DNA from 3 places in the Comamonas sp. 26 genome. Region 1 is predicted to be linked to each of the others. Evidence: riboswitches for the same ligand, from Rfam matches in the RefSeq annotation. Region 1 holds a riboswitch; each other region holds the start of a gene.
The links. A riboswitch is a leader RNA that binds a small molecule or an ion and turns the genes downstream of it on or off. The one in region 1 is predicted to bind glycine.
Positions count from the first base shown of each region.

Region 1 (10,584 bases):
TGGGCACGCAGCTGCAGAACAGGTTGCGGTCGCCATAGACGTTGTCCACCCGGCCCACGGGGCTCCAGTACTTGGCGCGGCGCAGGGCGGGCATGGGGTAGGCGGCAGTCTCGCGGCTGTAGCTGTGGTTCCACTCGCTGCTCAGCAGCGTCTCGGCCGTGTGCGGTGCGTTTTTGAGTGGGTTGTCATCCTGTGGCAGCTTGCCCGCTTCGATCTCGGCAATCTCGGCGCGGATGGCGATCATGGCGTCGATAAAGCGGTCCAGCTCGTACAGGTTCTCGCTCTCCGTCGGCTCCACCATCAGCGTGTTGGGCACGGGAAAGGACAGCGTTGGCGCGTGAAAGCCGTAGTCAATCAGGCGCTTGGCCACGTCTTCGGCCATCACGCCGCAGCTTTCCTTGAAGTGGCGCAGGTCCAGGATGCATTCGTGCGCCACATGACCGTGTTCGCCCGCGTACAGAGTGGGGAAGTGATCTTGAAGCCTGGCGCTGATGTAGTTGGCGTTGAGGATGGCGGTTTCGGTCGCCAGCTTCAAACTTGGCTCGCCCATCATGCGGATGTACATCCAGCTAATGGGTAAAACGGCTGCATTGCCCAAGGGCGCTGCGCTGACGGCTCCTACTTCGCGAGTATCTCCGCCCGTGGCATGGCCAGGCAGAAAGGGCACCAGATCTTCGACCACGCAGACGGGGCCCACGCCGGGGCCGCCACCGCCGTGGGGAATGCAGAAGGTTTTGTGCAGGTTCAGGTGACTTACATCGCCGCCAAACTCGCCGGGTGCGGCAAGGCCGACCAGTGCGTTCATGTTGGCACCATCTACATACACACGGCCGCCATGGCTGTGTACCAGCTGGCACAGCTCTTTGACCTGCGTCTCAAACACGCCATGCGTGCTGGGGTAGGTGATCATGATGCAGGCTAATTTTGAGCTGTACTTTTCGCAATGCACCTTCAGGTCATCCATGTCCACATTGCCGTTGTCGTCGCACTTGGTAACCACGACCTGCAGGCCCACCATTTGCGCAGATGCCGGGTTGGTGCCGTGGGCGCTGCTGGGAATCAGGCAGATATTGCGGTGCGCGTCACCCCTGGATTCATGGAAGGCCTTGATGGCCAGCAGACCGGCGTATTCACCTTGCGAGCCTGCATTGGGCTGCAGGCTGATGCCGGCGTAGCCCGTAGCCTGGCACAGCCAGCCGCGCAGCAACTCGTCCAGTTCCGCATAGCCTTGCAACTGGCTGGCGGGGGCGAACGGGTGGATGTTGGCGAACTCTGGCCAGGTGATGGGGATCATCTCGCTGGTGGCGTTGAGCTTCATGGTGCAGCTGCCCAGCGGGATCATGCTGCGGTCCAGTGCCAAGTCCTTGTCCGAGAGGCTGCGGATGTAGCGCAGCATGGCGGTTTCGGAATGGTGGGTGTTGAAGACCGGGTGGGTCAGGAAGGCGCTGCTGCGCTGCAGAGCCTCGGGAATGAGCGAGGGCGCACCTTCATCCATGGCTTCAATCGTGGGCAGGGCCTGGTCGTCTTTGGCGAAGATGCTCCAGATCAGCTCAACATCGGCGCGGGTCGTGGTTTCGTCCAGGCTGATGCACAGATAGTCATTAAAGGCTTTTCGCAGGTTTACGCCATTGGATACAGCGCGAGAAGCTATGGAATCCGTAGCGCCCTCGGTGTGCAGGCTTAACGTATCGAAGGCCGTGTCATGGTGATGGGCGCTGAATCCCAGTTGTGCCAGACCACGGCTCAGAATGGCGGTAAAGCGTGCCACGCGCTGGGCAATGCGCTTGAGGCCTTGCGGGCCGTGATAGACGGCGTACATGCTGGCGATGACTGCGGGCAGCACCTGCGCCGTACAGATATTGGACGTAGCCTTTTCGCGGCGAATATGCTGCTCGCGTGTTTGCAGGGCCAGACGGTAGGCGGGCTTGCCATGCACATCGACGCTGACGCCGACCAGGCGGCCGGGCAGAGAGCGTTTGTACTCGTCACGGCAAGCCATGAAGGCGGCGTGCGGGCCACCGGCGCCCATGGGCATGCCAAAGCGCTGGCTGTTGCCCACCACAATGTCGGCCCCCCATTCGCCGGGCGGTGTCAGCAGGGTCAGGGCCAGCAAATCGGTGGCCACAATGGCGGCGGCTTGCTTGGCGTGGATGGCGTCCACATCGGCCTTCCAGTCCACAATCCAGCCGCTGGAGGCCGGATACTGGATGACGGCGGCAAACAGATCGCCCGCCAGTGCGGCTTCCCATTCCTGTTGGCTGTTGGCGACCAGCACCTCAATGCCAATGGGCTGGGCACGGGTCTGGATGACTTCAATGGTCTGGGGGTGAACATCACCAGCCAGCACGATGCGGTTGCTTTTGGATTTGACCGAGCGCTTGGCCAGTGTCATTGCCTCGGCAGCGGCCGTGGCTTCGTCCAGCATGGATGCATTGGCAATCGGCATACCGGTCAGGTCAGTCACCATGGTCTGAAAGTTGACCAGTGCCTCCATGCGGCCTTGCGAGATTTCTGCCTGATACGGCGTGTAGGCTGTGTACCAAGCGGGATTTTCCAGAATATTGCGCAGAATGACGCCCGGCGTGTGTGTGCCGTAGTAGCCCTGACCGATAAAGCTTTTCAGCACCTGATTCTTGCTGGCAATGGCTTTGAGTTCAGCCAGCGCTGCCGCTTCAGTCACAGGCGGGGGCAAGTCCATGGGCTTGGGGCGGGCGATGGATGCGGGCACCACGTCACGAATCAGCGCATTCAGCGTGGGCTTGCCGATGACGTCCAGCATTTTTTGCTGCTCGTCGGTATCAGGGCCGATATGGCGGGGGAGGAACTCGCGGGAGTTTTCCAGAGACTCCAGCGAAGCAACGGGAGCGGGGGGCGACATCAGCATGGGAGGGACCTATTCTCGAAAGCTGTGACTGGCAAGCACCGGCAAGTGGTGTCGGACGTTTGCCATAAAAAAACGGCCTTCGCGTCTGCGAAGGCCGTGTGCCAATTAATTGTCCTTGGCGAAGTCGTTGTAAGCGGTTTCTTCCATCAGACCTTCGAGCTCGCTCACATCGCTCATCTTGACCTTGAAGAACCAGCCGGTGCTCAGCGGGTCGCTGTTGGCCAGTGCGGGGTCGTCGCGCAGGGCTTCGTTGACTTCGATGATTTCGCCGGTCACGGGCATGTAGACATCAGCGGCGGCCTTGACGGACTCAACCACGCCAGCGACATCGCCAGCCTTGAAGGTGGAGCCGACTGCGGGCAGGTCCACAAACACCACATCGCCCAGCGCGTCTTGCGCGTGGACGGTGATGCCGACGATGGCGGCATTGGTGTCAGCGACGTTGATCCATTCGTGTTCTTTGGAATACTTGATGCTCATGGAAGGCTCCAGATGGGGGATTCGGGGAATCAGATGTTTGAGAAAGGTCCAGCGCGCACTTTAGCGGCGTTCTGTGACCTGTTTGGCGAACTGGCCTGACTGTTCTGCGGTGGCAGCCTTAGCCGCGGTAGTAATGGGTGGGCACAAACGGCGTGGCAGCTACCTTCATGCGCACGGGCTTGCCGCGCACCATGGCGAAAATCTCGGTATCCACTGCCGCATAGTCGGGCTGCACATAGGCCAGCGCCACAGGCTGGTTCAGCGTGGGGCTGAGCAGGCCGCTGGTGATGTGGCCGATATGCTGGCCGTCCATGTTCTCCAGCACCGCAGGCTCGCGCACGGGAATGCGCTCAAGGGCCACAAGCCCCACACGCTTGCGCGTGAGCTGCTGCGGATTTTGCAGCTGCGCAAGCACAATGGCCGCGCCGGGAAAGCCGCCTTCGCGTTCACCGCCGGTGCGGCGTACCTTCTGGATAGCCCAGTTCAGCGCGCCTTCCACCGGGGTTGTGGTGGTGTCGATATCGTTGCCGTACAGGCACAGACCCGCTTCTAGACGCAAAGAGTTGCGCGCGCCCAGACCAATGGGTGCGACTTCGGGCTGGGCCAGCAATGTCTCGGCCAGAGCCTCGGCAGCGTCGCTGGGCACGGAAATTTCAAAACCGTCCTCGCCCGTATAGCCGCTGCGCGTGATGTAGAGCGCGTGGCCTTGCCAGTCAAAGTGATTGCCAGTCATGAAGACCAGATCGCTCACGCCGGGGATCAGCCGGGCCAGCGCAGTTACGGCTTGTGGGCCTTGCAGCGCCAGCAGGCCGCGGTCGGGCAGGGGCAGGACTTTGCAGCGCTGGCCTATGTGTTTTTGGATATGCGCAATATCGGCCGCCTTGCAGGCACCGTTGACGATGAGGAACAGGTCGTTGCCCCGGTTGACGAACATCAGGTCGTCCAGAATGCCGCCTTGCTCGTTGAGCAGCAGGCCGTAGCGTTGCTTGTGCAGACCAAGACCTATGATGTCAACGGGCATCAGCGATTCAAGCGCAGCCGCTGCGTCAGGGCCGCGCAGCAGCAACTGACCCATGTGCGAAACATCGAACAGGCCTGCGGCTTTGCGGGTGTGGAGATGCTCGGCCATCAGTCCCTGAGGGTACTGAACGGGCATGGAGTAACCGGCAAACGGCACCATGCGGGCGCCTAGTCTCTGGTGCAGGGCAAACAGCGGCGTGGTGCGCAGGTCGGAAGAAATATCGGCAACAGTCACAGGCAAGCGCTCCGGTCATTCAAACCAAGATGAGTGGCTATGCACGGCGGCTGCCATGCCTAGCGGGCTTGCCCTGCTGTCCGCTTTACCTGAGAGATTCGCCGCCGCAGTGAAGTCGGGCGGTTTGCTCCTTCGGTGGATGCCATCACCTAGCGCAATTGCGTAGTGCGGCATCTCTCTCCAGCAAGGAACGCTGCCTGCATTCAGCGCGGCAGCGCTTGTCAGTCCTTTTGCCTGAGCGTTTGGGCACCAGGTGGGGTGTCTGCGCCTTCGGCGGTGCGTTGCAGCGTGAAGCTGAGAGCACTCTCTCCTGACAGTGGCAATTCTAGTAGAACTGTCTGACCAGCCCTGAATAGTTTCTGGCAGGCTGGGGTTTACGATAGCTCTGGCACAGAGGCCGCAGTGAATGCGTTTTGGGGCATGCAGGCCCGCCACCAAGGGCTGCAGGCGTGGGGCTGGTTCAGGTCGATACGCTCGCCCATCATGGGTGTGGCGACGGGGATGGCTTGCTGCTGGCCCAGATACAAAATCTGCTCGAAGGGGTCCCACCACGCGTGCATGGCCAGATTGAAGGTGCCGTTGTGAATCGGCAGCAGCCAGCGGCCCTGCAGGTCCTGATGGGCTTGCAGCGTTTGCTGTGGGTGCATGTGAACATAGGGCCAGTGCTCGTCATAGGCACCGGTTTCCATCAGCGTCAGATCAAAGGGGCCAAAGCGCTGGCCTATCTCTTTAAAACCGTCAAAGTAGCCGCCATCGCCACTGAAGAAAACGCGCAGTGGCAATGCGCTCTGCAAATCTTCAATCACCCACGATGCCCACAGCGTACGGTTCCCGTCGCCAAGCCCACGGCCTGAAAAGTGCTGGGCGGGTGTGGCGGTCATGCGCAGGCCATTGACTTCGCTGCTCTGCCACCAGTCGTGCTGGCGGACTTTTGCGGCGGGAACGCCCCAGTCCATGAGTCGGTCACCCACGCCAAGCGTGCAAAGGAATACGCCCACTTTGGGAGCCAGCGCACGGATGGTGGCACGGTCCAGATGGTCGTAATGATCGTGCGAGAGGATGACGCCATGCAGCGGGGGTAGTTCATGCAGCGCAACTGGCGGTGCATGAAAACGTTTGGGCCCGGCAAAGGAAAACGGCGAAGCGCGCAGAGAGAAGACGGGGTCCGTCAGCCACCAGCCGCCGCGCAGCTTGATCAACACAGTGGAGTGACCTAGGCGGTACAGGCTGCGCTCAGGCGCGGCATCCAGCGCGGCGCGGCTGAGTTTTTGTAGGGGAAGTGCGCTGCCGGGCTCGGTGTTGGCGGGCTTGTTGAACAGAAATTTCCACAGCGTTCTGGCATCCGGCTTGGGGCCGTTGGCTGGGCGCGGATGGACGTTGTGAAAGAGCCCGTCCCGGTTCTGGGGCGATGCCTGATAGTCAGCGATTGAAGATGAAAAGCGAATCAAGTGCAGGGCCTGAAGTCAGTCAGAGTGAATAGTTGAGGCTGGGCTTGTGCACTGCAAGCACAAACTTGCAAGCAGCCGTATCTGAGTGAAAGGTTCGGATTAAGAGCGGCTAACGCTACCCAGCAAACCGGAGGTTTGCGTTTGAGGCGAAGCAACGACGTATTAAGGTGCTCTAAGGTGTATTCGCCACCGGTTCATTGATGGGCGGAAAGATCAATTCATAAGGCTGCTCGAAGCAGGTGGTGACGGGCTGGCCCTGGCGCATGCCGGGCTTGAACTTCCAGCGTGTAAGCGACGTCTGAATGGTTTTCACGATGCGTGGGTCGGTCTTGGCGGGTTGCCAGAGCACGCGGCCCAGCTCGCCTTGAGGAGTGACTTCAAGCAAGAAGGTGACGGTGGTGTGAAGCCCTTTGGGAAACCAGCTGGACTGGATGATCGGGCTTGTCTGGCGGCGCAGCTGGGGTTGCTGATCCAGCTGGGCCATAGGAATGCATTCTGTGCGTGTCCATTCTGGCCATGATGGCTGGCTCACCGTGGCTTGCGCGCTCTCCGTATTGCCGGGCTTATCCGGTGCAACCGTGGTGCAGGCACCAAGCACCACGGTTGCGAGGGTAATGGCGCAGATGGCCGCAGGGCGGGAGAAGTTTGAAATAGGCATGAAAGTATTCTTGCCCAAGTTCCAATAAGCGCCTTTTTCTCTCAAAAAAATAGCTACCAACGCTGATGGATAAAGCGCTGGCAGCTATTTTGGCTTGAAGCTTGGCGTTACTACTCTGTGCTTTTACTCTGCGTTTCTCAATGCGCGCCAGCGGCTGCGTCTGCTCCGCCACCGGCCTGCGGAGCAGGGCGCTTGGTGAACCAGATCAGCACGATCAGGCTCAGGAACAGAAAGGACGATGCCAGAAAGATATCGTCCGCAGCGCGGGTGAAGGCTTGCTGGTCAATCAGCCGGTTGATCTGTGCATAGGCCTGCTCTGCACTCATGCCCGCCGCCTGCAATTGCTTTACGGTGATGGCAAACGTGCCCTGGCCTTGCACCAGCAGCTCTGTGAGGTGAGCGTGGTGCATGGAGGCCCGGTTTTCCCACAGGGTCGTGGCAATGGAGGTGCCCATTGCACCCGCCGTAATCCGCACAAAGTTGGACAGGCCTGCGGCTGCCGGAATGCGATCTGGCGTCAGCCCGCTGAGCGTGATGGTGGTCAGCGGAATGAAGAAGAAGGCCATGGCGCCGCCCTGAATCAGCGTGGGAATCAGGATATGACCGAAGTCCGTCTCTACAGTGAACTTCGAGCGCATCCACAGTACCAGCGCAAACACCATGAAGGCAGCAGTCGCCATCTTGCGCGGGTCCCAGACGGCGACTTTGCGGCCGACGATGGGCGTCAGAATAATCGCCAGTATCCCCACGGGCGCCAGTGCCAGACCGGCTGAGGTGGAGGTGTAACCCATCCACTGCTGCAGCCACAGGGGCAGCAGCACCACATTGCCAAAGAACAGGCCGTAGGCAATCGACAGCGAAATCGAGCCGGCCGCAAAGTTGCGCCGCTTGAACAGGCGCAGGTCGACTACCGGGTGGGCATCGGTCAGTTCCCAGACCACGAACACGGCAAAGGCAACGACGGCGATCACGGCAAAAGCAATGATTTCATTGGAGGCAAACCAGTCCAGCTCCTTGCCCTTGTCCAGCATCAGCTGCAGCGCGGCGACCCAGAGCACCAGCAGGCTCAGGCCCACGGTGTCGATGGGCAGCTTGCGTGTCGGCGTCTCGCGGCTGCGGTACAGGCTCCAGGTCATGACAGCCGAGAGCAGGCCCACGGGCACGTTGATGTAGAAAATCCACGGCCAGGAGATGTTGTCTGTAATCCAGCCGCCCAAAAGCGGCCCTACCACGGGGGCCACCAGCGTGGTAACCCCCCAAAGTGATAGCGCCACCCCTGCCATGGCCGGGGGGTAGCTGGCTAAAAGCAGGGTTTGCGACAGCGGAATCATGGGCCCGGCGACCAGGCCTTGCAGCACGCGAAAGAACACCAGCATCTCTAGCGAGTGAGCAAAGCCGCAAAGCCAGGAGGTCAGCACGAACAGCAGCACGCTCATGGTGAACAGGCGCACGGCACCAAAGCGCTGCGTGAGCCAGCCGGTCAGCGGCACGGAGATGGCGTTGGCCACACCAAAGCTGGTGATGACCCAGGTGCCCTGGCTGGGGCTGACGCCTACATCGCCCGAGATGGCCGGAATGGCCACGTTGGCGATGGAGGAGTCCAGCACATTCATAAAGGTGGCCAGCGACAGGGCCAGCGTACCCAGCACCAATGGCGCTCCCTTGAGGGGCGGAATGGCGGGCATGGCCATGGGGCGCAGCGGCGGTGCCTTGCCGGGGCCAGTGGCTCCGGTGTCCTCGGGGGAGGCGGAAGAGGGGGAAGTCATGGCTGATTTCCGCCTCTTATTGGGCAGGCTGCTGCTCTTGTTTTGCGGGCTCGGCATTGGCTGGTGTGGCCGCTGCTTCTGATTGCGCGGCAGGCAGCTTGCTCAGCGATGTCAGTGCGGGCAGTTTGTCGCCTGAAATGATGTGCTGAATGCGCTCTTCGGCCTGCGCCAGCGTGCCGTCATACACCGCAGTCTGCGCCACGGGCGTGGTGCGGGGGGCGTTGGCCAGCGCCAGGCCATCCTTGTCGCGGATATCGACCTTGACATCCATGGACAGGCCCACGCGCAGGGGGTGCTGCTTGAGGGCTTCGGGCTCCAGGCTCACGCGCACGGGCACGCGCTGCACTACCTTGATCCAGTTGCCGGTGGCGTTCTGTGCTGGAAGCAGTGAGAACGCTGCGCCGGTGCCTGCGCCAAGGCCCACGACCTTGCCTTCATAGGGGGTCTTGTCGCCATACACATCGGCGGTCAGCTCTACCTTCTGGCCCATGCGCAGGTCGGCCAGCTGGCTTTCTTTGAAGTTGGCATCGACCCAGAGGTTGTGCAGATCCACGACCGTCATCATGGGTGCGCCTGCCGCCACGCGCTGGCCCAGTTGCACACCGCGCTTGGCGACAAAGCCATCCACGGGCGAGATCAGGCGTGTGCGCTGCAGCGACAGGTAAGCCTCGCGCACTTTGGCGGCGGCGGCCATCACGGCGGGGAAGTCTTCTGCCGTCGTGCCCTTGGTCTGCGCTTCAGCCGCGGCTAACTGGGCCTTTGCGGCGCGCACCGCGGCATCGGCGGCGACCACAGCGTTGCTGGCGGCTGTGGCTACGGCCTTGGCGTGGTCAAACTCCTCCTTGCCTACGGCACCGGTGGCGGTCAGGGGGCGACGGCGCTCCACATCGTCGCTGGCCTTGGCGGCATCGGCCTTCAGGCGCAGCAGGTCGGCTTCGCGCTGGGCGACTTGTGCGGCCAGCGGGGCGTTGTTGGCATACAAGGTGCGGGTCTGACGCGCGGTTTGCGACAGCTGGGCTTCGGCCTGCGCCAGCTGCACCAGATAGTCGGCAGGATCCAGTTGCACCAACACCTGACCGGCCTTGACGTAATCGGTATCGTCCGCGCCAATGCTGATGACGGTGCCGCCCACCTGAGGCGTGATTTGCACCACATTGCCTGCGACATATGCATTGTCTGTGGACTGGTAGTTGCGGGCCACCATCCAGTGCCAGCCACCCCAGGCAATGGCACCTACGGCCACGGCGGCGGCCACGATGGTCAGGCCTTTGCGGCGACCTGTAGGGTTGGCGGTGGGCGAGGCGGAAGCGGGAGCTTGAGGGGCTGCGTTGGTTGCGGTGCTTTGTGGCTTGGTGTTGTCGGTCATGATGTTTGGCGCTTTGTTATCTGTATGAGTGGTTTTGCTGCCAGGGCGCGCCTCTAAAGGCTGCGCCCAGTGAAAAGTGATGGACTCAGTTGCCGCTGACCTGCACGGCCTGCGTGTCGTCGCTCCAGCCTCCACCCAATGCGGCGGCCAGCGCCACGCGGGTGTCCAGCTCGCGGGCCCGAAGGTCCACGGCGAGGCGGCGCTGGGTGATGAGCTGGGTTTCGGTGTTCAGCACCGTGATCTGGTTGCCCAATCCGGCGCGGTAGCGCTGCACGGCAAAGTCATAAGCACGCTCGGCCTTGGCCAGTGATTCGGTCTGCAGCGATTGCTGGCGCTGCAGTGACTGAACCGAGGCAATGGAGTCCCCGGCCTGCTTGACGGCATCCAGCACCGCACCGTTGTACTGGGCAATGGCGGTATCCAGATCGGCCTGCTTGCCACGCAGTTGGGCGCGCAGGCGCTTGCCATCAAAAATGGGCAGGCGCAGAGCGGGCGTAATGCCCAGCTGACGTGAGCTGCCTTGAAACAGGTTGTCCAGCCCCAGCGCGTTCAGGCCAACAAAGGCGGTCAGGTTCACATCGGGGTAAAAGTCGGCCTTGGCGGCATCAATGCCCTGCGTCGCAGCTTCCACGCGCCAGCGTGCGGCCACGACATCGGGGCGACGGCCCAACAGGTCAGCGCCCAGAGTCTGGGGCACGTTCTGAAGGCGCAGTGCCGCCAGCTTGGG
Region 1 is NZ_PEFL01000001.1:2,218,136-2,228,719, reverse strand. Features, by position in the region: gene gcvP (aminomethyl-transferring glycine dehydrogenase) at 1-2,884, opposite strand, end outside; gene gcvH (glycine cleavage system protein GcvH) at 2,990-3,364, opposite strand; gene gcvT (glycine cleavage system aminomethyltransferase GcvT) at 3,483-4,619, opposite strand; glycine riboswitch at 4,686-4,813, opposite strand; glycine riboswitch at 4,832-4,942, opposite strand; gene CLU84_RS10260 (MBL fold metallo-hydrolase) at 4,994-6,067, opposite strand; gene CLU84_RS10255 (hypothetical protein) at 6,240-6,725, opposite strand; gene CLU84_RS10250 (DHA2 family efflux MFS transporter permease subunit) at 6,863-8,491, opposite strand; gene CLU84_RS10245 (HlyD family efflux transporter periplasmic adaptor subunit) at 8,508-9,857, opposite strand; gene CLU84_RS10240 (efflux transporter outer membrane subunit) at 9,943-10,584, opposite strand, start outside.

Region 2 (10,584 bases), 870 kb from region 1:
CAGCGCACTCGCGCCCAGGTCTCGGGTTGCTGTGGTGCATCAAAAAAGGATTGCAGCGCCTGCCGGCATGCGGGCAGCAGGGCGGCCAGCTTCTCGCCATTGCCCGCATGTGCGGCCTGCTGGTCTGCGGCGCTGGGCGGCAGCTCGGTCACATCGCGCTCGAAGGTGGAGCCCATGATCCATTGGTGCGGGCTGGTAGGGGCGTCACCCGGAAAGTCCGGTACCAGATTGCCGTGGCCGTTGACCGGGAAGGGCGGCATGGCCGCCTGAGTCTGTGCCGTATGCTCGGCCACGCTGACTTGCCCGCGTATGGCTTGCAGCTCCCACAGTCCGGCATTCATGCCACTGGCTTGCAGCAGTGTTTTGCTGGCCGGGCCCAGCGCCAGAACCAGCATGTCGGCCTGGGCAATGCTCTGGCCCTGCAGGTTCAACACCTGCCACTGACCGTTGACTTCATCGCGCTGCAGCCTGGCGGCATCGGTATTGCCCTGCCACTGAATAAGGGTCGATTGCATCAAAGCCCGTACCAGTTGCGCAGGCCTGACCCAGCCCGCCTGCGCGTGCCACAGGGCGTGGCTGTCATCAGGCAAGCGGGCGGCTTGCAGATGCTGAGCAGTAGCGGGCTTGCTCCACTGCAGGCCCCAGCCGTGCTCGGCGCTGCCTGTCTTCAGCCATTGCGGTGGTAGGTGGGCGGGCTCGTTCAGGTCATGCTCCAGCACGCCGCCATGGGCCCAGTCCTCGTCCGTTTGCAGTTTTTGGGCAGCGCTCAGTTGCTGCAAAGTTTGTAGCGTGGTGCGCACGCCGCTGCGGGACAGACGCGATAAAACACTGTCATCGGGTGAGACATGGGGGCAGAACAACCCTGCAGGCAGACCCGATGCACCGGCAGCGGGCTGCGCAGCACTGTCGAGCACGGTGACTTGCCAGCCCCGCCTTGCCAGACTGGCTGCGGCGGCTGCACCGGCCAGCCCCGCACCCAGCACCAGGCAGTGGCCTGGTTGTTTGACGGGCGCAGGCAGCCCATCCGCACGGTGGCGGGGCTCCCACGCAGGGTTGTAGCTGGCCTGCAGGTTGTGTCGCTTGGGAGGCGTTCCCGGCACTTTTTTGACGTCAAAGCCCTGTGTCTTCAGGGCTTGCCGCACGCTGCCAGCCACGCACCAGGTCGCCAGCTGCGTGCCACGGCGGCAGTGGCGGGCGATGTTTTTCATGGCATCTTCATCCCATAGCTCGGGGTTGAGCTGGGGCGAAAAGCCATCGAGGTAGACGCTATCTGCCGTGAGCTGCTGCTTGCGCAGCATGGTCTGTGCCGGGCCTATATACAGCGTCAGCAGAACTTGGCCCTCTTCAAAAGACAGGCGGTGCACGCCTGGCAGCAGCCCCCACCACTGCTCGGCCAGTTGCAGGCCCAGTGCGCGCAGCTGGTCATCTGCAGGCAAGGACTGCAGCAGGTCTTCGCGAGAGACGGGAAACGCCTCAACCGAAACGAAATGCAGCAGCCGCGTGCGCTGCGGGTCAGCTTTCCAGGCCGCCCAGGTCACCAGAAAGTTCAGGCCAAAGCCAAAACCGGTTTCCAGAATCCGCCATTGCGGCGTATTGGCCCATGCAGCAGGCAGGCCGCAGCCGCCCAGAAAGACATGGGTAGCCTGATCGAGGCCGCCATCTTCGCTGCGATAGCGATCCTGAAAACGAGAGCTGTAGGGGGTGCCATCAGGCATCCATGTGATGGGTTCAGACATGGCAGGGGAAAACGCATCCACAAGGCGTGATGCTTAAAACTGGTGCGGTGTAAGTATCAGGGACAGCGAGCAAGAGCCGTCTCGCAGCGAGGCTGTCGTCCCCCTCTCGCAGAGAGAGGGGGAAGCCGCAAAGCGGCTCAGGGGGGAAGTTTATTCCCAGCGTTGCTGGTAGGAGAAGACAGGAAGACGCCATTTAAAACGAATGGCCGCCATACGAAAGGCCAAGCCACCGGCAAAACAGACGATGGTGCTGATATTGGGGCTGACATCCAGGTGACGCAGGCCCAGGAACATCAGGCATACGGCCAGCGACACGCTGGCATATAGCTCGCGGCGGAAGACGACGGGCACCTGGTTGCACAGCACATCACGCAAAATGCCGCCGCTGATGCCGGTAATCATGCCCGCCATGATGACGACGATGGTGGGGTAGCCCAGCTCCAGCGCGGTGTTGCAGCCGATCAGCGAGAAGGCGATCAGGCCCATGGCGTCCAGCAGCAAAAACACTTGCTTGAGTCTGTGCATGTGGCGTGCAATCACCGTGGTCAGCAGGCCGAAGCTGATGACCAGATACACATATTCGGGATGCTGCGTCCAGCCAATCGGGTAGTGGCCCAGCACCATGTCACGAATGGTGCCGCCGCCAAGGGCTGTGACAAAGGCAATGACGACGACGCCAAAGATATCCATATTGCGCCGGCCCGCAGCAAGCGCGCCGGACATGGCTTCGGCAGTGATGGCCACCAGATAGATGACCAGCATGACGGTGAAATTGGCGGTCTGGAACGAGTCCAGCAAAGAGACGGAAGGAAGCATGACGGCACTTGAAAATAGACCAGCCACTCACATCAACAGGAGTGTCTGGTTTGCCTCTCCCGCTGTCCTTTTACCTGAGAGTTGCGCATGTGCACCTTCGCGGTGGACATGCTTGCCCCTTCGGTGAGCCCTGCAAACTTGTGATTGCGGGCTGCTCTCCAGTTGGCGATATCCGGGCCTTGTCTGACCCACCTGCGGTACTTATTGCCTGAGCGATTATGGGAGTTTGCGCCTTCGGCGGGAACCGTTGCAGGTTCCGCTCTCCCGCAGGATGGGCGCGATTTTAGCCAGTTATGGCGGTGTTTTACGGGTTAGTACCTGTGTTGCCTGGGTTTGATGATCTGTTTTTTGTTTTATTTGAAGTCTGGCTTTTCGTTGGCGGCTGCGATGGCGATGATGGAAAGTTAATTTTGATAGCTGCTCGCGCTTGCTGTGCTTGGGGTATAGGCAGGTTTTCCTTGATGCCTGACTGTGACAAATCTGGCGCCTTTGGCCGCAGCCAGCAACAAAAAAGCCCCGGGCAATGCCACGGGGCTTTTGTATCTGAGGTCTCTGACTCAGGCGAGCTTACTCAGCGCTTGGAGGCACGTAGCCCTGAGCCGCATCTGCTCCGCCACCAAAGAAATGATTTTCCATCTGACGGGACAGGTACTGGCGGGCGCGCGCGTCGGCCAGGTTCAGGCGGTTTTCATTGATCAGCATGGTCTGGTGCTTGAGCCAGTCGGCCCAGGCCTGCTTGCTCACGCTTTCATAGATGCGCTTGCCCAGTTCGCCGGGTGCAGGGGGAAAGTCCAGGCCTTCTGCATCCTGATCCAGCTTGATGCAATGAACGGTACGTGCCATGTGTAGGGTCCTCTTGTGTGATTACAGATGTTTAGGTAATAACAAACTGAAATCTTAGTAGTTTGAGTTTTAAGACTGCGGATCAAGAATGCATAGCAACGGGGGAGAAGAAGCCCGTTATCCATTCACTCCAAGAACACAGTCCAATGAAAAATCGTCGCAACTTTATCAAGTTTCCTCTGGCTGCCGGTCTGATTGCTGGCTTGACCCTCTCCGCTCTGCCCACATTGCCTGCTTTTGCACAACAAAGCGGCGTGCAATTGCTCAACGTGTCCTATGACCCGACTCGTGAGCTGTATGTGAATTACAACCAGGCGTTTGCCAAGCACTGGAAGGCCACGCAGAACCAGGATGTGACCATCAAGCAGTCGCACGGTGGCTCGGGCAAGCAGGCGCGCTCCATCATTGACGGTATTGATGCTGATGTCGCCACGCTGGCGCTGGCCGGTGATATTGATGCGCTGGTCAAGAACGGCAATGTCAAGGCTGACTGGCAAAAGCGCCTGCCGCACAACAGCGCGCCTTATAGCTCGACCATTGTGTTTCTGGTGAAAAAGGGCAACCCCAAGGGCATCAAGGACTGGGACGATCTGGTCAAGCCCGGCGTGCAGGTAATTACGCCCAACCCCAAGACCTCGGGCGGTGCCCGCTGGAACTATCTGGCCGCCTGGGAGTTTGCCAAGCGCAAGTACGGCGGTGATGCGCAGGCCAAGGATTTCATCACCAAGCTCTACAAGAACGTGCCCGTGCTGGACACCGGCGCGCGTGGCTCCACCGTGACCTTTGTGCAGCGTGGTCTGGGCGATGTGCTGCTGGCCTGGGAAAACGAAGCCTATCTGGCGCTCAAGGAATTTGGCCCTGAGAAGTTCCAGATCATTGCGCCTTCGCTGTCCATCCTGGCTGAGCCTTCGGTAGCCGTGGTCGACAAGGTGGTGGACAAGCGCGGCACGCGTGCCGTGGCCGAGGCTTATCTGAAGTACCTGTACTCCGAAGACGCCCAGCGCATTGCCGGCAAGAACTTCTACCGCCCCACCGATGCCAAGGTGGCGACCGAGTTCGCCAGCCAGTTCCCCAAGCTGGAGCTGTTCACCATCGACAAGGCCTTTGGCGGCTGGGCTGCGGCTGACAAGGCGCACTTTGCCGACGGCGGCAGCTTCGACCAGATTTACGCCAAGAAGTAAGCACAGCGCGGCGGGCTGGCCCGCCGCACACCAGATCACAGCAACAACAGGAGCGGGTAATGAGCAATTTCTGGAGCCGTCTGGGACAGTCTTTTTTGAGCGCAGGAGCCATGAATGCACGCCAGCCGCTGTTGGCGTGGGAGGCTTCGTGGGACGAGGCCGAGGCACTGATTGCCAGCGGCAAGCTGTGGCCTGAGCCGCAGCAAACTCAGGCCGGGAGCAGGGAAGCGGAGACATCCCCCGGCACGGCGCAGCAGCCTTGAAGCCCTCAACACCACCTTTGATACCTTGTGATATGAAGCCTTGCCGTACGTTTGTACCGCCTGTGGCTTTGCACCTTGTCTGAAACGCCAATCTACGATTTTCCGGGCCCTGTTCGCAGCTCCTAAAGCACTCCCACAAAGATAAGCCAAGCCATGTCGATTTTGCTGATTGCCGGAAGTCCCACACAGCCCTCGCGCTCCACATCCTTGCTGCATGCCGTGGCGAGCCGTCTGCAGGCGCAGGGCCTGAGCACTGAACCCGTGCTGCAGCTCAACCAGCTGGACCCCGCAGCGCTGCTACTAGCCCAGTTTGATCACGCCGAAATTCGAGCCATCACAGACCGTGTGGCGCAGGCCGATGCCGTGGTGGTAGCTACGCCGGTCTACAAAGCGGCTTATAGCGGGCTGCTTAAGGTTTTTCTCGACGTGCTGCCCCAGACCGCGCTCAAAGGCAAGCTGGTTTTGCCGCTGGCCACAGGCGGCAGCCCCCACCATATGCTGGCGCTGGACTATGCCCTGCGCCCCGTGCTGCAGTCGCTGGGTGCGCGCCACATCCTGCCGGGCATTTACGCCACCGATCAAGGCGTGCCCTTGTTGCCCGAAGGCGGCTATGGCCTTACCCCGGATATTGCCGAACGGCTGGACGACGCCGCCCAGTTGCTGGCCACTGACCTGCGCCGCAGCGCGCAATGGGCTGGAAACCACTTTGAAAACATCGCGTTTACTGACGTGCGATGTAGTGTTTGATCTAGCTCTCCTCTGAGCGGCTGCGCCGCTTCCCCTGCGGGGCCGACGGCCTCGTGGCTTCGTTGTAAGGCGGCCCTTGCTGGCCATCCTTTCTTGCGCCCCTAACGCACTCCCATTGTTTTTGATAGCAGTCCCCGCGCTGTGAAGGCCGAGTTGCGCCTGAAAAGTGCCCAAAACAGGTCTGAACACCAGAGGCCTGTGGACTGCCCCTTCCAAGGATTGAATTCTCATGACTGATCGCAACATCACCACCTCTCGCGTTTCGACCCAGCTTTTGAAAACCACCCGCCGCCAGTGGCTGGCGGGGACTGTGGCCTCGGCGCTGGCACTGGCGTCGGGCCAGCTGCAAGCCCAGCAAAGCAATGGCGCACAGCGTGTACTGCGCGTGGGTCACCAAAAAGGCTGGCTCTCCATCCTCAAAAATCGCGGCACGCTGGAAAAGCGGTTGACGCCACTGGGTGTGTCTGTGCGCTGGGTGGAATTCAACGCCGGCCCCGTGCAGCTGGAGGCTCTGAACGTCGGCTCCATAGACTTTGGCGATGTGGGTGAAGCCCCGCCCATTTTTGCGCAGGCCGCCGGTGCGCCCCTGGTCTATGCCGGTGCCACCGTGGCCCGCCCCGGTCTTGAGGCCGTGATCGTACCCAAGGGCTCGGCGATTCGCAGCGTGGCTGACCTCAAGGGCAAGCGCATTGCCTATAACAAGGGCTCCAACGTCCATTACTTTCTGGTCAAGCTGCTGGAAAAGCATGGCCTCAAGTACGGCGATGTGCAGTCCGTCTTTCTGGCCCCCGCAGATGCCCGTGCGGCATTTGAAAAAGGCTCGGTCGATGCCTGGGTGATCTGGGACCCCTTCTTGGCCTCTGCCCAGAAGACGCTGGACGCTCGCCTGCTGGCCGATGCCAAGGGCGTGGTCAACAACCGCGCCTACTACTTCACCTCACGCGACTTTGCCAGCCGTAACGCCGATGTGCTGCGCATTGCGATTGAGGAAATTGCCGTTGTCGACAAATGGGCCAGCAAGAACCAGAAGGCCGCAGCCGCTGAGCTGTCGCAGATTCTGGGGCTGGACACCTCCGTGACCGAGCTGTACCTGAGCCGCGCCGAGTTTGGTACCCAGGCCGTCAACGGTGAAATTCTGGCCGAGCAGCAAAAGATTGCCGACACCTTCTTCGACCTCAAGCTCATCCCCAAAAAGCTCAACCTGCTGCACGCCGCACCTGTGGACTTGCTGGCCAGTCGCTGATTCATGAAAGAGATCCGATCATGAGTGCTTCATCCTCTATTCCCCGCTTTTATCGAGGCCGTCGCCAGGCCTTGCAACTGCTGGGCACCACGGCGCTGAGCTGGGTGCTGGCCGACCATTACGCCAGTGCTCAGGCCAAGCCTTTGGTCGGGGCACCGGCCCAGTTACGCATCGGCTACCAGAAGTCAGCGGTCAACCTGGTGGTGCTCAAGCAGCATGGCGTGCTCGAAAAACGCCTGCCGCAGACGCAGATCAGCTGGCTGGAATTTCCCGCCGGGCCGCAACTGCTGGAGGCTCTGTCGGTCGGCAGTCTGGACTTCGGCCTGACCGGCGACTCGCCGCCCGTGTTTGCTCAGGCCGCAGGCAAGGACCTGCGCTATGTGGGGGCCGAGCCGCCCAAGCCCGAAAGCTCGGCCATTCTGGTGCAGTCCGATTCACCGCTGCGAACCCTGGTCGACCTCAAAGGCAAGCGCATTGCTTTGCAAAAAGGCTCCAGCGCCCACTATCTGCTGGTGCGTGCGCTCGATAAGGCGGGCATTGCCTGGGCCGACATTCAGCCCGTGTACCTGGCTCCGGCCGATGCGCGTGCCGCATTCGAGCGCAAGAGCGTGGATGCCTGGGCCATCTGGGACCCGTACTACGCGGCCACCGAACTCAGCATCCGTCCACGGGTGCTGAGCAATGGCGAAGGGCTGACGGGCAACAACTCCTTTTATCTGGCCTCTCGGGCGCTGGTGGAGCAGCAGCCCCAGCTCATACATGCGCTGTTCGAGGAGCTGACTCAGGCCGACCAGCTGGTGCAGCGCTCGCGCCAGGAAGCCGTGCAACTGGTTGCCGCTTTCAGCGGGCTGGAGGCCAACGTGGTCAGTCGCTTCATAGGCCGCCGGCCCAGTTCTCCCACATCGCTGCTCAGCCCCGTCATGGTGGCCGATCAGCAGCGTGTGGCCGATGCATTTTTTCGTCTGGGCGTGATTCCACGCCAGATTCGGGTCGCCGACATCGTCTGGCAGCCATCCAAGGTCTGAGGAGATATTCCATGCAAGTTTTCTGGTTCATTCCCACTCATGGTGACGCCCGCTATCTGGGCAGCAGCGAAGGTGCGCGGCAACTCAGCCACGACTATGTCAAACAGGTCGCTGTCGCCGCGGACAGCCTAGGCTATGAAGGGGTGCTGATTCCCACCGGTCGCTCTTGCGAAGATCCATGGGTGGTGGCTTCCAGCCTGATCCCCGTCACCAAGCGATTGAAGTTTCTGGTGGCTGTGCGCCCAGGGCTGCACCAGCCCAGTCTGGCGGCGCGCATGGCGGCCAGCTTTGACCGGCTCTCTGGCGGGCGCTTGCTGATCAATCTGGTGACCGGCGGCGATCAGGCTGAGCTGGAGGGAGACGGTGTGTTTCTCGACCATGCCACGCGCTACGAGCAGTCGGCAGAGTTCATCAAAATCTGGCGCGAAATTCTGGCGCGCAGCCATGAGGGTGGGTCGCTGGACTTTGACGGCCAGCATCTGCAGGTCAAGGGCGCCAAGCTGCTGTTTCCGCCGCTACAAAAACCGTATCCGCCTGTGTACTTTGGCGGCTCATCCCCAGCCGCCCATGAGCTGGCGGCAGAGCAGGTCGATGCCTATCTGACCTGGGGCGAGCCCCCGGCCGAAGTCGCCAAGAAGCTGGCCGATGTGCGCGCCAAGGCCGAGCGCCATGGCCGCAAGCTCCAATTCGGCATTCGCCTGCACGTCATCGTGCGTGAGACCGATGAGGAAGCATGGGCCGATGCCGAGCGCCTGATCAGCCGTGTTCAGGATGAAACCGTGGTGCAGGCGCAGGCCGCGTTTGCGCGCATGGATTCGGAAGGCCAGCGCCGCATGGCTGCCCTGCATGCAGGTGGCAGCAAGCGCAGCCGCAAGGATCTGGAGATCAGCCCAAATCTCTGGGCCGGTGTCGGACTCGTGCGTGGCGGTGCCGGCACGGCGCTGGTGGGCAGTGCACAGACGGTGGCTGATCGCATCAAGGAATACGCCGATCTGGGCATCGACACCTTTGTGTTCTCGGGCTATCCGCATCTGGAAGAAGCCTATCGCTTTGCCGAGCTGGTCTTCCCGCTGCTGCCGCTCAACCTGCAGCAAAAACTGGGCGGCGGCAGCCCCAGCGGCCCGTTTGGCGAGACCGTCGCCAATCTGTACTCACCGGGCCGCGATCAGGGTCGGGTTTCGCAAAGCTGAAGGAGACGGCATGAGTGATGTTCAAACGCTGGCTTTGAAGCCCGCAACTCAGCCGGTGCCCCGTCTGGAGCAGTTTGCCCGGCAGGTCGGTGTGCGGCTGCTGCCCTGGCTGGTGCCGCTGCTGCTGATTGCCACATGGCAGGCAGCATCGGCCTACGGTTGGCTGTCGACCCGGGTACTGCCCGCTCCGCTGGATGTGCTGCGTGCCGCCTGGACGCTTGCCGAATCGGGCGAGCTGTGGACCCATGTCAGGGTCAGCGCCGGGCGTGCGCTGGCTGGGCTGGCCATAGGCGGCAGTCTGGGTCTGTTGCTGGGGTTGCTCACAGGCTCGCTGCGCTGGGCCGAGACGCTGTTGGACTCCACCATCCAGATGGTGCGCAACATCCCCGCGCTGGCGCTGATTCCGCTGGTCATTCTGTGGTTTGGCATTGATGAGTCGGCCAAGCTGTTTCTCATCAGCATCTCGGTGTTCTTCCCCATCTATCTCAACACCTTTCACGGCATTCGCAATGTGGACCCGGGGCTGATCGAGATGGGCAAGAGCTACGGCCTCACGCGCTGGCAGCTGTACCGCGACATCGTGCTGCCCGGCGCTCTGTCTTCCATCCTCGTGGGTCTGCGTTTTTCGCTGGGGCTGATGTGGGTGATTCTGATCGTGGCCGAGACCATTTCGGCGCAGGCCGGCATTGGCTATCTGACCATGAATGCCCGCGAGTTTCTGCAGACCGATGTGGTGCTGGTGGGCATCTTGCTCTACGCCATTCTGGGCAAGCTGGCCGACGTCTTTGCACGCAGCCTGGAGCGCTGGTGGCTGCGCTGGCATCCGAACTATGGGACCCCCTGAGTCGCTGTGCGACTTGCCCCTGAGGGGACGACATTCATGCAGCAGGGCGGCCCTTGCTGGATGTCTCTTGCCTGGGGTGTGACGGTTTTTGAGGTCAGTGAAAAGAATGACAGGAGCTTGTGATGAGCAATTTATGGAGTCGTTTGACGCAGTCGCTGGTGAGTTCCGGTGCCTTGAATGCACGCCGGCCGCTGGAAGCCTGGGAGGCATCGTTGGACGAAGCGCAGGTGCTGGAGCTGGCCGGCCAGCTGCGCAGTGAACAGGATGAGGCCGATCGCATCAAGCCTCAAGGCGTGCAGCTGCAGACCCGGCAGTTGACCAAGCGCTATGGCGAGCGGGAAGTGCTCAAGCAGGTGCAGCTTGATGTTCAGCCCGGCGAGTTCATCGCCATCGTGGGCCGCAGCGGCTGCGGCAAGTCCACGCTGCTGCGGCTGGTGGCGGGGCTGGAGGGCGCGAGTGCGGGTCAGTTGCTGATCGATGAAGCCGATGTCAAAGCGGCCAAGCAGGACACGCGCATCATGTTTCAGGACGCACGCCTGCTGCCTTGGAAGCGGGTTCTGGACAACGTGATTCTGGGTCTGCCCGAATCGGCCAAAGAGCAGGGTCGCAAGGTGTTGGCGCAGGTAGGGCTGGCCGACCGTGAAAACGAATGGCCTGCGCGCTTGTCTGGCGGCCAGCGCCAGCGTGTGGCCCTGG
Region 2 is NZ_PEFL01000001.1:1,352,114-1,362,697, forward strand. Features, by position in the region: gene mnmC (FAD-dependent 5-carboxymethylaminomethyl-2-thiouridine(34) oxidoreductase MnmC) at 1-1,715, opposite strand, end outside; gene CLU84_RS06185 (trimeric intracellular cation channel family protein) at 1,887-2,552, opposite strand; glycine riboswitch at 2,605-2,724, opposite strand; glycine riboswitch at 2,738-2,829, opposite strand; gene CLU84_RS06190 (oxidative damage protection protein) at 3,120-3,395, opposite strand; gene CLU84_RS06195 (sulfate ABC transporter substrate-binding protein) at 3,542-4,576, shown strand; gene CLU84_RS22325 (hypothetical protein) at 4,636-4,839, shown strand; gene ssuE (NADPH-dependent FMN reductase) at 4,993-5,586, shown strand; gene CLU84_RS06210 (sulfonate ABC transporter substrate-binding protein) at 5,816-6,829, shown strand; gene CLU84_RS06215 (aliphatic sulfonate ABC transporter substrate-binding protein) at 6,850-7,854, shown strand; gene ssuD (FMNH2-dependent alkanesulfonate monooxygenase) at 7,866-9,044, shown strand; gene ssuC (aliphatic sulfonate ABC transporter permease SsuC) at 9,055-9,888, shown strand; gene CLU84_RS06230 (ATP-binding cassette domain-containing protein) at 10,011-10,584, shown strand, end outside.
Region 2: it holds a riboswitch for glycine, as region 1 does, so the genes downstream of both, CLU84_RS06185 (trimeric intracellular cation channel family protein) here and gcvT (glycine cleavage system aminomethyltransferase GcvT) in region 1, are expected to answer to the same signal.

Region 3 (10,584 bases), on a different contig from region 1:
CATTCATGCTAAGCGCCCAGCTGGCCTGGCGCAGAGGCTGCAGCGGGTCAGACAAGCTGCGCAGCGATGCGGGCCAGTGGCGCTCCACCGTCAGCTCGGGCGCAGCCACATTGGGTGCCTGCGTTTTCCCATCTTCTCGCAGTACTGGCGGTGCCACAGGCAGGTGTGGCTGCTGGTCACCCGCTTCTGCAGGTACGCACTCCAGCGGCACCCAGATATCGCGCAGAGCCACCAGCGGCTGGGCCGTGGCGTCCACATGCGCGGCCAGCCAGGCTTCAAAACTGGCATCGGACATGACCACATGCGCATCGTCTGCAATGCCGCTTTCGTTCAGAGTCTCGCCATTCCAGCGCGGCACGCGCCAGTGCACAGCGTCCAGCACCTCAGCGTCGCCCTTTGAAATCAGCCAGCTACGGCGTGATTTGCGGTCCACAAGATGCGCAGTTTCGCTGTCGTAAAAGCCCGTGCGCAACCAGCGCCCGTCGTACGAGGTATGCAGATCACTCTCCCAGACATGGGGCAGGTAGACACCGTCAGCACACATCACATCGCCAAAGATCGGCCCCCCCATGCCGCGCTCGCCTTGCATGCGAAAGCTCACATCCTTATTGGCCTCTGGCGCTTTATCTGCATGTGCTGGTAGCTCTTTATTTGATAGTGATGCCTGCGACTGCGCCTGCGCGCTGACCGCACCCGCCGGTTTGTCAGCCGCTGACGCAGGCGTTGAAAACGACGAAGGTCTGGAGTCATCGCGCAAACGCGAGAGCAACCAGACCAGTAAACACAAGGCCAGCGCCGCAACGGCAATCAGGATCAGCACAACACTCATGTCGCAATCCTACCGAAAGCAGACACAAAAAAAGCAGCTTTGGCAGCTGCCTTTTTTGTTTTAAAGGGGAGGGAAACTACGCGTTCAAAGATGGAAGACATCCACCGAGCGCTCCAGCGTCTTGGCGCTCTGGCGCAGCGACTGGGCAGAGCTGGTGGACTGCTCCACCAGCGCGGCGTTCTGCTGCGTCACAGAGTCAAGCTGGGCAACGGCCTCATTGACCTGCGAAATGCCAATCGACTGCTCGCGCGTGGCAATGCTGATCTGGTGCACCAGAGAGCCCACCTTGTCCACGGCCTGCACCATGCCGTCAATCGTCTGACCTGCAGAGCGCATGCGGGCATTGCCGTCGTTGATGCCATCCACCGTGCGGTTGATGAGCACGCTGATTTCCTTGGCCGCCTCGGCACTGCGCTGGGCCAGTGCCCGCACCTCGCCCGCCACCACGGCAAAGCCACGGCCTTGCTCGCCCGCACGCGCGGCTTCCACAGCTGCATTCAGCGCCAGCAGATTGGTCTGAAAGGCAATGCTTTCAATCACGCCAATGATCTCGCTCATGCGGGTCGATGAACCACGAATACGCTCCATGGCCTGCCCCACCTCACTGATGGCCGCGCCGCTGCGGCTGGCAACTTTGCTGCTTTCATCGCTGGCACCCGCCATGTACTGTGCGGTGTCTGCCGTCTGCGAAACCGTGCCTGAAATCTCTTCCATCGATGCCGCCGTCTGCTGCAGGTTGCTGGCCTGCGACTCGGTGCGGCCCGCCAGATCAAGACTGCTCTGGGCAATTTCATGGGCAGTCTGAGCAAAGCCCTGCACCTCGGTTCGCACATCACCCACCACGGCGCGCAAGTTGATCTGAATTTGCTGCAGCCTCAGCATCAGCGCGCCCATGGCACCGTTGTAGCTCTGATTGGACTCGGTGCTCAGATTGCAAGCCGCCACATCGGCCGCAAAGCGGCTGGCTTCGTCAAGCCCGGCCACGCAGCGGCGATGAAAACGCCACAGCACAAACACACCGCCTGCCGCCAGACTGGCTGCGCGCCAGCCCCAGGCGGCTGTGCCCTGCCAGCCCATCATGTCAGGTAGCAAAACCAGCACCGCCAGTACCGCCAGCAACCACGCCATGCGTGCGACCAGGCCCACATCCTGGCGGCTGTCCCACAGGCCCATCAGGCCAAGGCGGCGCACCTCGCCTGCACGCAGGCGAAAGCTGGACTGACCTGACTTTTCTTCCGTGCGCATGCGTGCGTAAAGGGCTTCTGCCTCGGCCACTTCCTTGACTGACGGCTTGGTGCGCACCGACAGATAACCGCGCGGCTTTCCTCCTTCCATGATGGGCGTGACGTTGGCACGTACCCAGTAATGGTCGCCATTCTTGCGGCGATTCTTGACCAGCGCGGTCCACGGGTAGCCGTGGGCAATGGTGCGCCACATGTCCTTGAAGGCTGCGGCGGGCATGTCGGGGTGGCGAATCAGGTTATGCGGCTGACCAATCAGCTCCTCATAGGTGAAGCCGCTGACCCGCACGAACGCCGGGTTGCAATGTGTGATCTCGCCCTTGGTATTGGTGCTGGAAACCAGCAGCTCATCGCCGGGGAAGTTGTAGTTTTGTTGGGATACCGGCAGGTTCATGCGCATGGCTTGCACTCCTCGAAAGAGCCTGTTTTTTAATGAGAGAGTGAGCGATCAGGCATTCCGGCGATGCTGGCTAACCAGATACACAAATTCACACTTCGGATCATCGCACAGCAAAGATGCTGGATTAGCGACTCTCAGAACAGAGATGCTGTGTAGGGGTCCAGGTTCTTGATGGAAGTCAAGACTTGCGGCCTCAGCAACGACTCCCGCGCCGCAGGGTCGTCCGCACTGGCCTGCCAGGCCTGCTCTGAAATCAGACCCGAAACCTTGACCCCCAGCAGCCGCATGCGCTTGCCCAGCGGTACTCGCTTCAGGCATTGTCCCGCGGCTTGGCGAATGGCCGCAGCATCTTGCACCGGCAGGGCCAGAGTCTGATCGCGCGTCGCGATCTTGAAGTCGTCATAGCGCAGCTTGATACCCACAGTGCGGCCCACATAGCCTTTGCGCTGCAAGTCCTCCGCCACGCGCTCGCACAGGTCTGTGAAGATGGCCCCCAGTTCAGCCCTGTCGTGCACGGCATGCAAGTCGCGCTCAAACGTGGTTTCGCGGCTCATGGATACCGGCTCGCTCTCGGTCACCACCGCCCGCTCATCGCGGCCCCATGCGGATTCGTGCAGCCAGTGTCCATAGGACTTGCCAAACCATTGCAGCAACTGCGGCAAGCTTTTCGCGGCCAGATCGCCAATGGTTTCTATGCCCAGATTTTTGAGCTTTTCATCGGCCTTGGGCCCTATGCCGTTGACCTTGCGGCAAGCCAGAGGCCATATCTTGGTCTGCAAATCGTCAGCCTGAACAACCGAGATGCCGTTGGGCTTGTTGAACTCGCTGGCCATCTTGGCCAGTAGCTTGTTGGGTGCTACGCCCACCGAGCAGGTCAGGCCCGTAGCTTCAAAAATGGTTTTCTGAATCAAGCGCGCCAGCACACGCCCGCCTTCACGCTGGCCACCGGGTACATGGGTGAAGTCGATATAGACCTCATCCACGCCCCGGTTCTCCATGACCGGAGCAATGGAGAGAATGATTTCTTTGAATTCGCGCGAAAACCGCCGGTACTGGGCAAAGTCCACCGGCAGCAAAATAGCCTGCGGGCAGAGCTTGGCGGCCTTCATCATGCCCATGGCCGAGCCCACGCCGAACTGCCGAGCCGGATAGGTCGCCGTCGTGATGACGCCGCGCCCCGTGTAGTCGCGCAGCAGAGGGAAATCAGCCACCGGAATTTCTGACAGCGGCAGCCCCGCGTGCTTTACCAGCAAGGCGTTATCGGGCGCTCTGCGCCCGCCGCCAATCACCACCGGCAAACCCTTGAGCTGCGGATAGCGCAGCAGCTCCACAGACGCGTAGAACGCATCCATATCCAGATGCGCAATGCGTCTGGGAAGCTCTGAAGCATCTGAAAAGGGGGCTAAAGAATCACTCACACTGCCGATTTTGCCTGCGCTGGCAAGAATCAGCAGCAATGCCTGAAACAGGCATACACCCACCAGGAAACAGCAAGCAAGGGCTGCCCCCGCAGCGATGCTGTTGTCCCCCTCCCGCTAAGCTAGAGAGGGGAAGGCGCAAAGCGCCTCAGGAGGAGATTTTTTCTCGCTTGATGTCTTCCAGCTCATCAAACCGCATATCGGCATAGCTGACCCAGGTATTGCGCTTGACCAGCCAATAACCCAGCCAGAACACCAGAAACAGCGGAATACCCAGATAGGTCGAAACCACGCCACCCCAGTCAATACGGTCTTCCAGGAAGGCCTGATAGTTCTGGCCCAACGTCACCACCAGACACAGCACAAACGCGAAGATGGGGCCAAACGGGAAAGCACCCGCCTTGTAAGGCAGGTCACCCACGTCATGCCCGTGCATCACATAGCCACGGCGAAAGCGATAGTGGCTGACGGCAATGCCCAGCCAGACGATGAACTCCGTCATGCCTGCCAGATTCAGCAGCCAGATATAGACGGCCTGCGGGCTGTACAGTGACGAGAACAGGCACAGGCTGGCAATCAGCGTGCTGCCGATCAGCGCATACAGCGGCACGCCGTTCTTGGTCAATTGAGAGAACATGCGCGGAGCATTGCCCTCGGTCGCCATATTGAAAAGCATGCGCGTTGCCGCATACATGCCGGAGTTACCGGCAGACAGCACCGAGGTCAGAATCACTGCATTCATCACCGTAGCAGCCGACAGCAGACCCGCGTGCTGGAACACCAGCGTGAACGGGCTCACCGCAATATCGGCCACATCCGTGCGCAGCAGTTGCGGGTCGGTATAGGGAATCAGAAAACCGATGACGATGATGGCCAGCACATAGAACAGCAGAATGCGCCAGAACACCTGACGAATGGCACGCGGCACGTTCTCGCGCGGATTCTCGGATTCGCCAGCGGCCACGCCGACCAGCTCCGTGCCCTGGAAGGAATAGGCCACGATCATGGCTACGCCCACAAAGGTGGCGAAATTGCCCACAAACGGCGCATCGCCCGTAGTCCAGTTCTCAAAACCTGGCACATGACCGTTGCTGATAATGCCGAACAGAATCAGCACGCCGGTGATCAGAAAAGCCACGACGGCCACCACCTTGATCAGCGCAAACCAGTACTCGGCTTCGGCAAAACCTCGGGCTGAAAAAGCATTCAGGCCCACCATCAGCAGCAGAAATATTCCGCTCCAGATAATGCCCGGCACATCGGGCAACCAATAGGCCATCACCAGTTGTGACGCCACCAGATCGACCGCCACCACCACGGCCCAGCTGAACCAGAAGTTCCAGCCCAGCGCAAAACCAAAGCCGCGATCCACATAGCGCGATGCGTAGGTCGAGAAAGAACCTGCCACCGGCATGAACGCGGCCAGCTCGCCCAGGCTGGTCATGATGTAGTACACCATGATGCCGATGAGCAAATAAGTCAGCACCGCGCCGCCAGGGCCGACCTGCGAAATAGCCGAGCCAGAGGCCACGAACAGACCTGTGCCGATGGCTCCGCCAATGGCAATCATGCTCAGGTGGCGCTGCTTGAGCACCCGGTGCAACTGGGGTTTCGCGTTGTCACTGCTGCCAGTCGCCAGCGCGGTATGCGCGGGTTGCTGGCTTGAGTTGGGTTGGGACATAAATGTCTTGTTGTATTGGTTTGCGCCCATCTGCACAAAACACCCAACCATCCCGCAGGCGTTGCGGCAAGCAACGCAAAAAAGCGACCAATGCGATCGCAGACAACAAGGACACAGGAACGAAGCCATGAAGCAGAACGCCGAGGCCGGTAAGGCCCGTTGCATCCTGTATCGGCAGCTACCCCAGTCGGGCGCTTCAGTGGCAAAGCGGTGATATCGCTAGGCCAGTTGACAGGCAAAGATGTCATTTTGCCCAAAACCTTCAACGGCCATACCCGGCTGCGCCAATGCAGGGGCTGACTCTGGGGCTGCTCAAACCCACTTGACAGCTTTTTACGCTATGAAATTGGAAGCTTCTTGCGCTTACCTTTAGGCCACTTACGCATTATTCGGCTTCAAGACTCCTCAATAACAGGCGCAAGCCGCTATCTATTTTTCAGAAACTTGAACGCCAGCAAAGCCAGTAACTCTAGAAAACCCGTATACCCAACCACCCGACTTTTACCTACATTCGCCATCAGGCTCTCAGCCTAGTGGTGCCGAGAGAGACTGCAGCGAAAACTTTCGTATGCAGCGCCGAAGGAGCAACCGCCCCGGAAACTCTCAGGCAAAAGGATCGGCATCACTGCTTTAACACTCTGAAGAATGTCCAGACGTCATCGTCCGCCGGGCATACCGAAGGAGCAAGCGAATATCGCCCCTGGCGCTGCTTCGTGAATCTCTCAGGTCCAGAACAGAGGGGGCGTCCGCTGCGTATGTTGCGCACGGGCTCCACCCTTGACGTTTCTGGAACCTGAATCATGAAGACAATCGCCGTTATCGGTGGTGGTATCACGGGCGTGACCACCGCCTACGCCCTGGCGCGCCGCGGTTTTTCCGTCACCCTTTTCGAAAAGCAGCGCTACGCCGCCATGGAAACCTCGTTCGCCAATGGCGGACAACTATCGGCCTCCAATGCCGAGGTCTGGAACCACTGGTCCACCATTCTCAAGGGCCTCAAGTGGATGCTCAAAAGCGATGCGCCGCTGCTACTCAACCCCAAGCCCAGCTGGCACAAAATTTCGTGGTTCTGCGAATTTCTGGCTGCCATTCCCCACTACGAGAAAAACACCGCAGAGACCGCCCGCCTCGCCATTGCGGCGCGCGAGCATCTGTTTGACTGGGCCGTGCGTGAAGGCATTGATTTCGACCTGAAGAAAGAAGGCATTCTTCACATCTACCGCAATCAGGCGGGCTTTGAGCATGCGGGCCGGGTGTCCAAACTGCTGGCCCAAGGCGGGCTGGAGCGCCGCGCCGTGACGCCGCAGGAGATGCGTGCCATCGAGCCCACCTTGTCCGGCAGCTACTACGGCGGCTATTACACCGAGAGCGATTCCACCGGCGATATTCACAAGTTCACCAGCGGTCTGGCCGCTGCCTGCTCACGCCTGGGCGTGCGCTGCCTGTACGAGCAGGAAATTCTGTCCGTCAACGCCCATGGCAAGCAAGCCAGCGTAACGGCCCGCCAAGGGCAGGAAACCAGCACAGCAAACTTTGACGGCATCGTCGTCTGCGCAGGCACGGCCAGTCGCACGCTGGCATCGCAGCTGGGTGACCGGGTCAACATCTACCCCGTCAAAGGCTACTCCATCACCATCAATCTGCTCGATGAAGTCAGCCGCTCGGCAGCGCCCATCGTCAGCCTGCTCGACGATGAAACCAAGCTGGTCACCAGCCGCTTGGGCGACGACCGCTTCCGCGTGGCGGGCACGGCAGAGTTCAATGGCTATAACAAGGACATCCGCGCCGACCGGATCAGACCGCTGATTGAATGGGTGCAGCAATGCTTCCCTGGCGTCAGCACCCGCAGCGTCGTGCCATGGGCGGGACTGCGCCCCATGATGCCGGACATGCTGCCCCGCGTGGGTCGCGGCAGCAAGCCCTGCGTTTTCTACAACACCGGCCACGGCCACCTGGGCTGGACGCTGTCCGCCATCACGGCCGACATGGTTGGCGATATCGTTCAGCAGTCTCTGGGCAGCACAGCAACGACACCAAGGCCCGCTTCCATGACGCCAGCAAGAGCCTGATTCACACCACTCATTGTTGACAACCCATAAAGCCATACCAGACCTTTGCCTGCAAGGTCTGGTGCTCCGCTGATCCGCTATTGATTAAAGAGCTGCCTGCGCTTACTCACTGACTACTTTATTCACTATTCAATACAGAAGTGGCAAAAAACATGCGCGGGCAGCTCTCAAATTCAGAGCTGCAAACAGATCAAAACCAGTCCCAGCATCATCAGCGCCATGCCCAGTTTTTCCGTCAGCGACAGCTGCTCGCTAAACACGCGGCGCGAGACGAGGTAGCTGAACACCACCTCCACCATGCCCAGCGTGCGCACCGCCGCTGCGCCTTGCATAGCATAGGCGGTAAACCACGCCAGCGATGCCGCCGCGCCCATGCTGCCTGCCAGCAGCGATATACGCCAGGCCTTGAAGATGGGGCGCAGGCCCTGTTCATGGGTCTTCGCAATCCAGACGCCCAAGACCAATGACTGCATGCTCTGTGCTATCAGCACACCCCATGCACCAGACAGCCAGGGCGAGTCCACACCTAGGCGCGCAATCTCTACCGCGCCGCCACGAAAGCCAATCGTGGCCAGGGCAAAACAGGCTCCGCAAATCAGTCCATACATCGATGACTTGCTTGCCCATGCCGATAGCGTAAAAATCTGCCCGCGCGGCGGCAAGGACAGCATGAGCACACCGATAGTGGCCAGCACCATGGCCAGCAGCGCCCAGCGTGTTGGTAGCTCATGCAAGAACATGGCGGCAAACAAGGCCACCTGCAGCACCTCGGTTTTGGACAGCGTGACCGCCACGGCAAAGTTGCGCTCCTTCATGGCCATCAGCAAAGCCGCCGTGGCCGCAACCTGAAACGCCGCTCCCATCGCAATCCAGCCCAGATACACAGCGCTGAACTGCGGCAGCGCCCGTGGCTGATCGCCAAAGCCATACAGCGCCAGCAGATAGACAGCGGCAAACGGCAAGCCGTAGAGAAAGCGCACCAGCGTGGCAGGCATGGTGCCGACCTGCGCCGTCAGCGAGCGCTGGGCCGTGTTGCGCACCGTCTGCGCAGCAGCCGCAAACAGCACCACGATCACCCACACATATTCCGTTCCGATGCCCGACATGACTCGCCTTCTCTATTGTTGCCGCACCAGCATAGCGCCGCCCATTCGCGACTGCTGACGCAATTCATGCAGCCCGCCTGCTTGAGCCAAGGTGACGTGAAATGCGAATGCATACAGGACTGATGGCGACAGCCGCATCAAATACAAATATCCTCAAATCGAAGCCAATCAAACAGCTTTAGCTACAATTCACAGCGGGTGCCCGCCACATACGGTGGTGATGGCAGGTGAATCTTCATGCGCAGGTCGGGCCGCCAGCGCGCCAGTTGTTTGCAGCGTTTGATGCAGCAATGAGGCATTGCCTCATGCCTTTATGCATCTCGGGCAAAGGACTTCAGACACCTGAATCGATAGATGGACCCACAGACCATTGTGCAGGCCCCTGCGCCTTCTGCACCCCAAAACTCTCCTCGCATCCCCGCCCTGCAAACTGCTACCGAGCACATGCAGGCAAAAATTGCACATCTGCTGCATATCGAATCCTTTGCCGGTATGGTGCTCATGCTGGCTGCGGCTGCGGCGCTGATCTGGGCCAACTCCAGCAATGCTGAAAGCTATTTCGCACTGTGGCACGCCCCCGTCGCAATGACGCTGGGGCCCTGGAGCTTCAGCACTGACCTGCATTTCATCGTCAACGATGTGCTGATGACCGCCTTCTTTCTGGTCGTGGGCATGGAGATCCGGCGCGAGCTGCACAACGGCGCGCTGGCAAGCCTGCGCCAGGCCAGTCTGCCGCTGATGGCCGCCATAGGCGGCGTGGCCATGCCCGCTCTCATCTATGTAGCGCTGGTGGGCGGCGACAAGACTTTGCTCAACGGCTGGGCCATTCCCACTGCCACAGACATTGCGTTTGCCGTGGGCGTGCTGGCCCTGCTGGGTCGCAACATCCCATCCTCGCTGCGCATCTTTTTGCTGGCGCTGGCCATCATTGATGACATCGTGGCCGTGCTCATCATTGCCTTCTTTTACTCCGGCGGCCTGCAGGCCATAGGCTTTGTGATTGCCGGTGTGGGCGTGCTACTGGTGCTGCTGTTCAACCGCATGGGCATTGCCGCGGCACCGCTGTATCTGCTGCCCGGCGCAGTGCTGTGGTTTGGCCTGCTCAAGACCGGCGCCCATCCCACGCTGGCCGGTGTAGTACTGGGCCTGATGACGCCCGTGTTTGTGCGCCCTGCCAAGCAGCCACCGCTTATCACTGCACAAGCCGCCATGCGCAAGGCCAGCGAGCAAGTGCATGCTGGCAAGCCCGATCCGCAGCACCTGCTGCAAGACTTGCGCACAGCACAATCTGCCCAGCGTGATCTGCTGCCGCCTGCGCTGCGTCTGCCCATGATTCTTCACCCCTGGGTGGCTTTTGGCGTCATGCCCATCTTTGCATTGGCCAATGCGGGCGTGCAGTTTTCCGGCATCGACCTGAGCGCTGCAGCGCCGCAAACTACGGCCACAGCCGTGCTGGTGGCGCTGGTGCTGGGCAAGCCTCTAGGCGTCTTTCTCTGCACCTGGCTAGCCGTGAAAAGCGGCCTTTGCAGCCTGCCCCAAGGCCTGAACTGGCACGGTGTGTTGCTGGTGGGTCTGCTGGCCGGCATCGGCTTCACCATGTCAATCTTTGTCGGTGGTCTGGCCTTTGAAGATGCCGCTCTACTAGGTGCCTCAAAGCTGGGCATTCTAGCGGGATCGGCGTTTGCAGCAGTGCTGGGCCTTAGCTATGGCTTTGCCGCGCGCAAGCGCTTGCAGCGCAATTAAGCGCCTCTTGGTCACGATGCTCAGGCAGGTCAATAAGTCCCGAGCAATGAGGTCTTGCCGCCAGTCGATAGACCCGACTTGGCGGCAACCAAGCACG
Region 3 is NZ_PEFL01000002.1:267,069-277,652, forward strand. Features, by position in the region: gene CLU84_RS15815 (hypothetical protein) at 1-829, opposite strand, end outside; gene CLU84_RS15820 (PAS domain-containing methyl-accepting chemotaxis protein) at 914-2,470, opposite strand; gene dinB (DNA polymerase IV) at 2,605-3,822, opposite strand; gene CLU84_RS15830 (amino acid permease) at 4,037-5,569, opposite strand; glycine riboswitch at 6,100-6,198, shown strand; gene CLU84_RS15835 (D-amino acid dehydrogenase) at 6,370-7,638, shown strand; gene CLU84_RS15840 (DMT family transporter) at 7,812-8,744, opposite strand; gene nhaA (Na+/H+ antiporter NhaA) at 9,099-10,487, shown strand.
Region 3: it holds a riboswitch for glycine, as region 1 does, so the genes downstream of both, CLU84_RS15835 (D-amino acid dehydrogenase) here and gcvT (glycine cleavage system aminomethyltransferase GcvT) in region 1, are expected to answer to the same signal.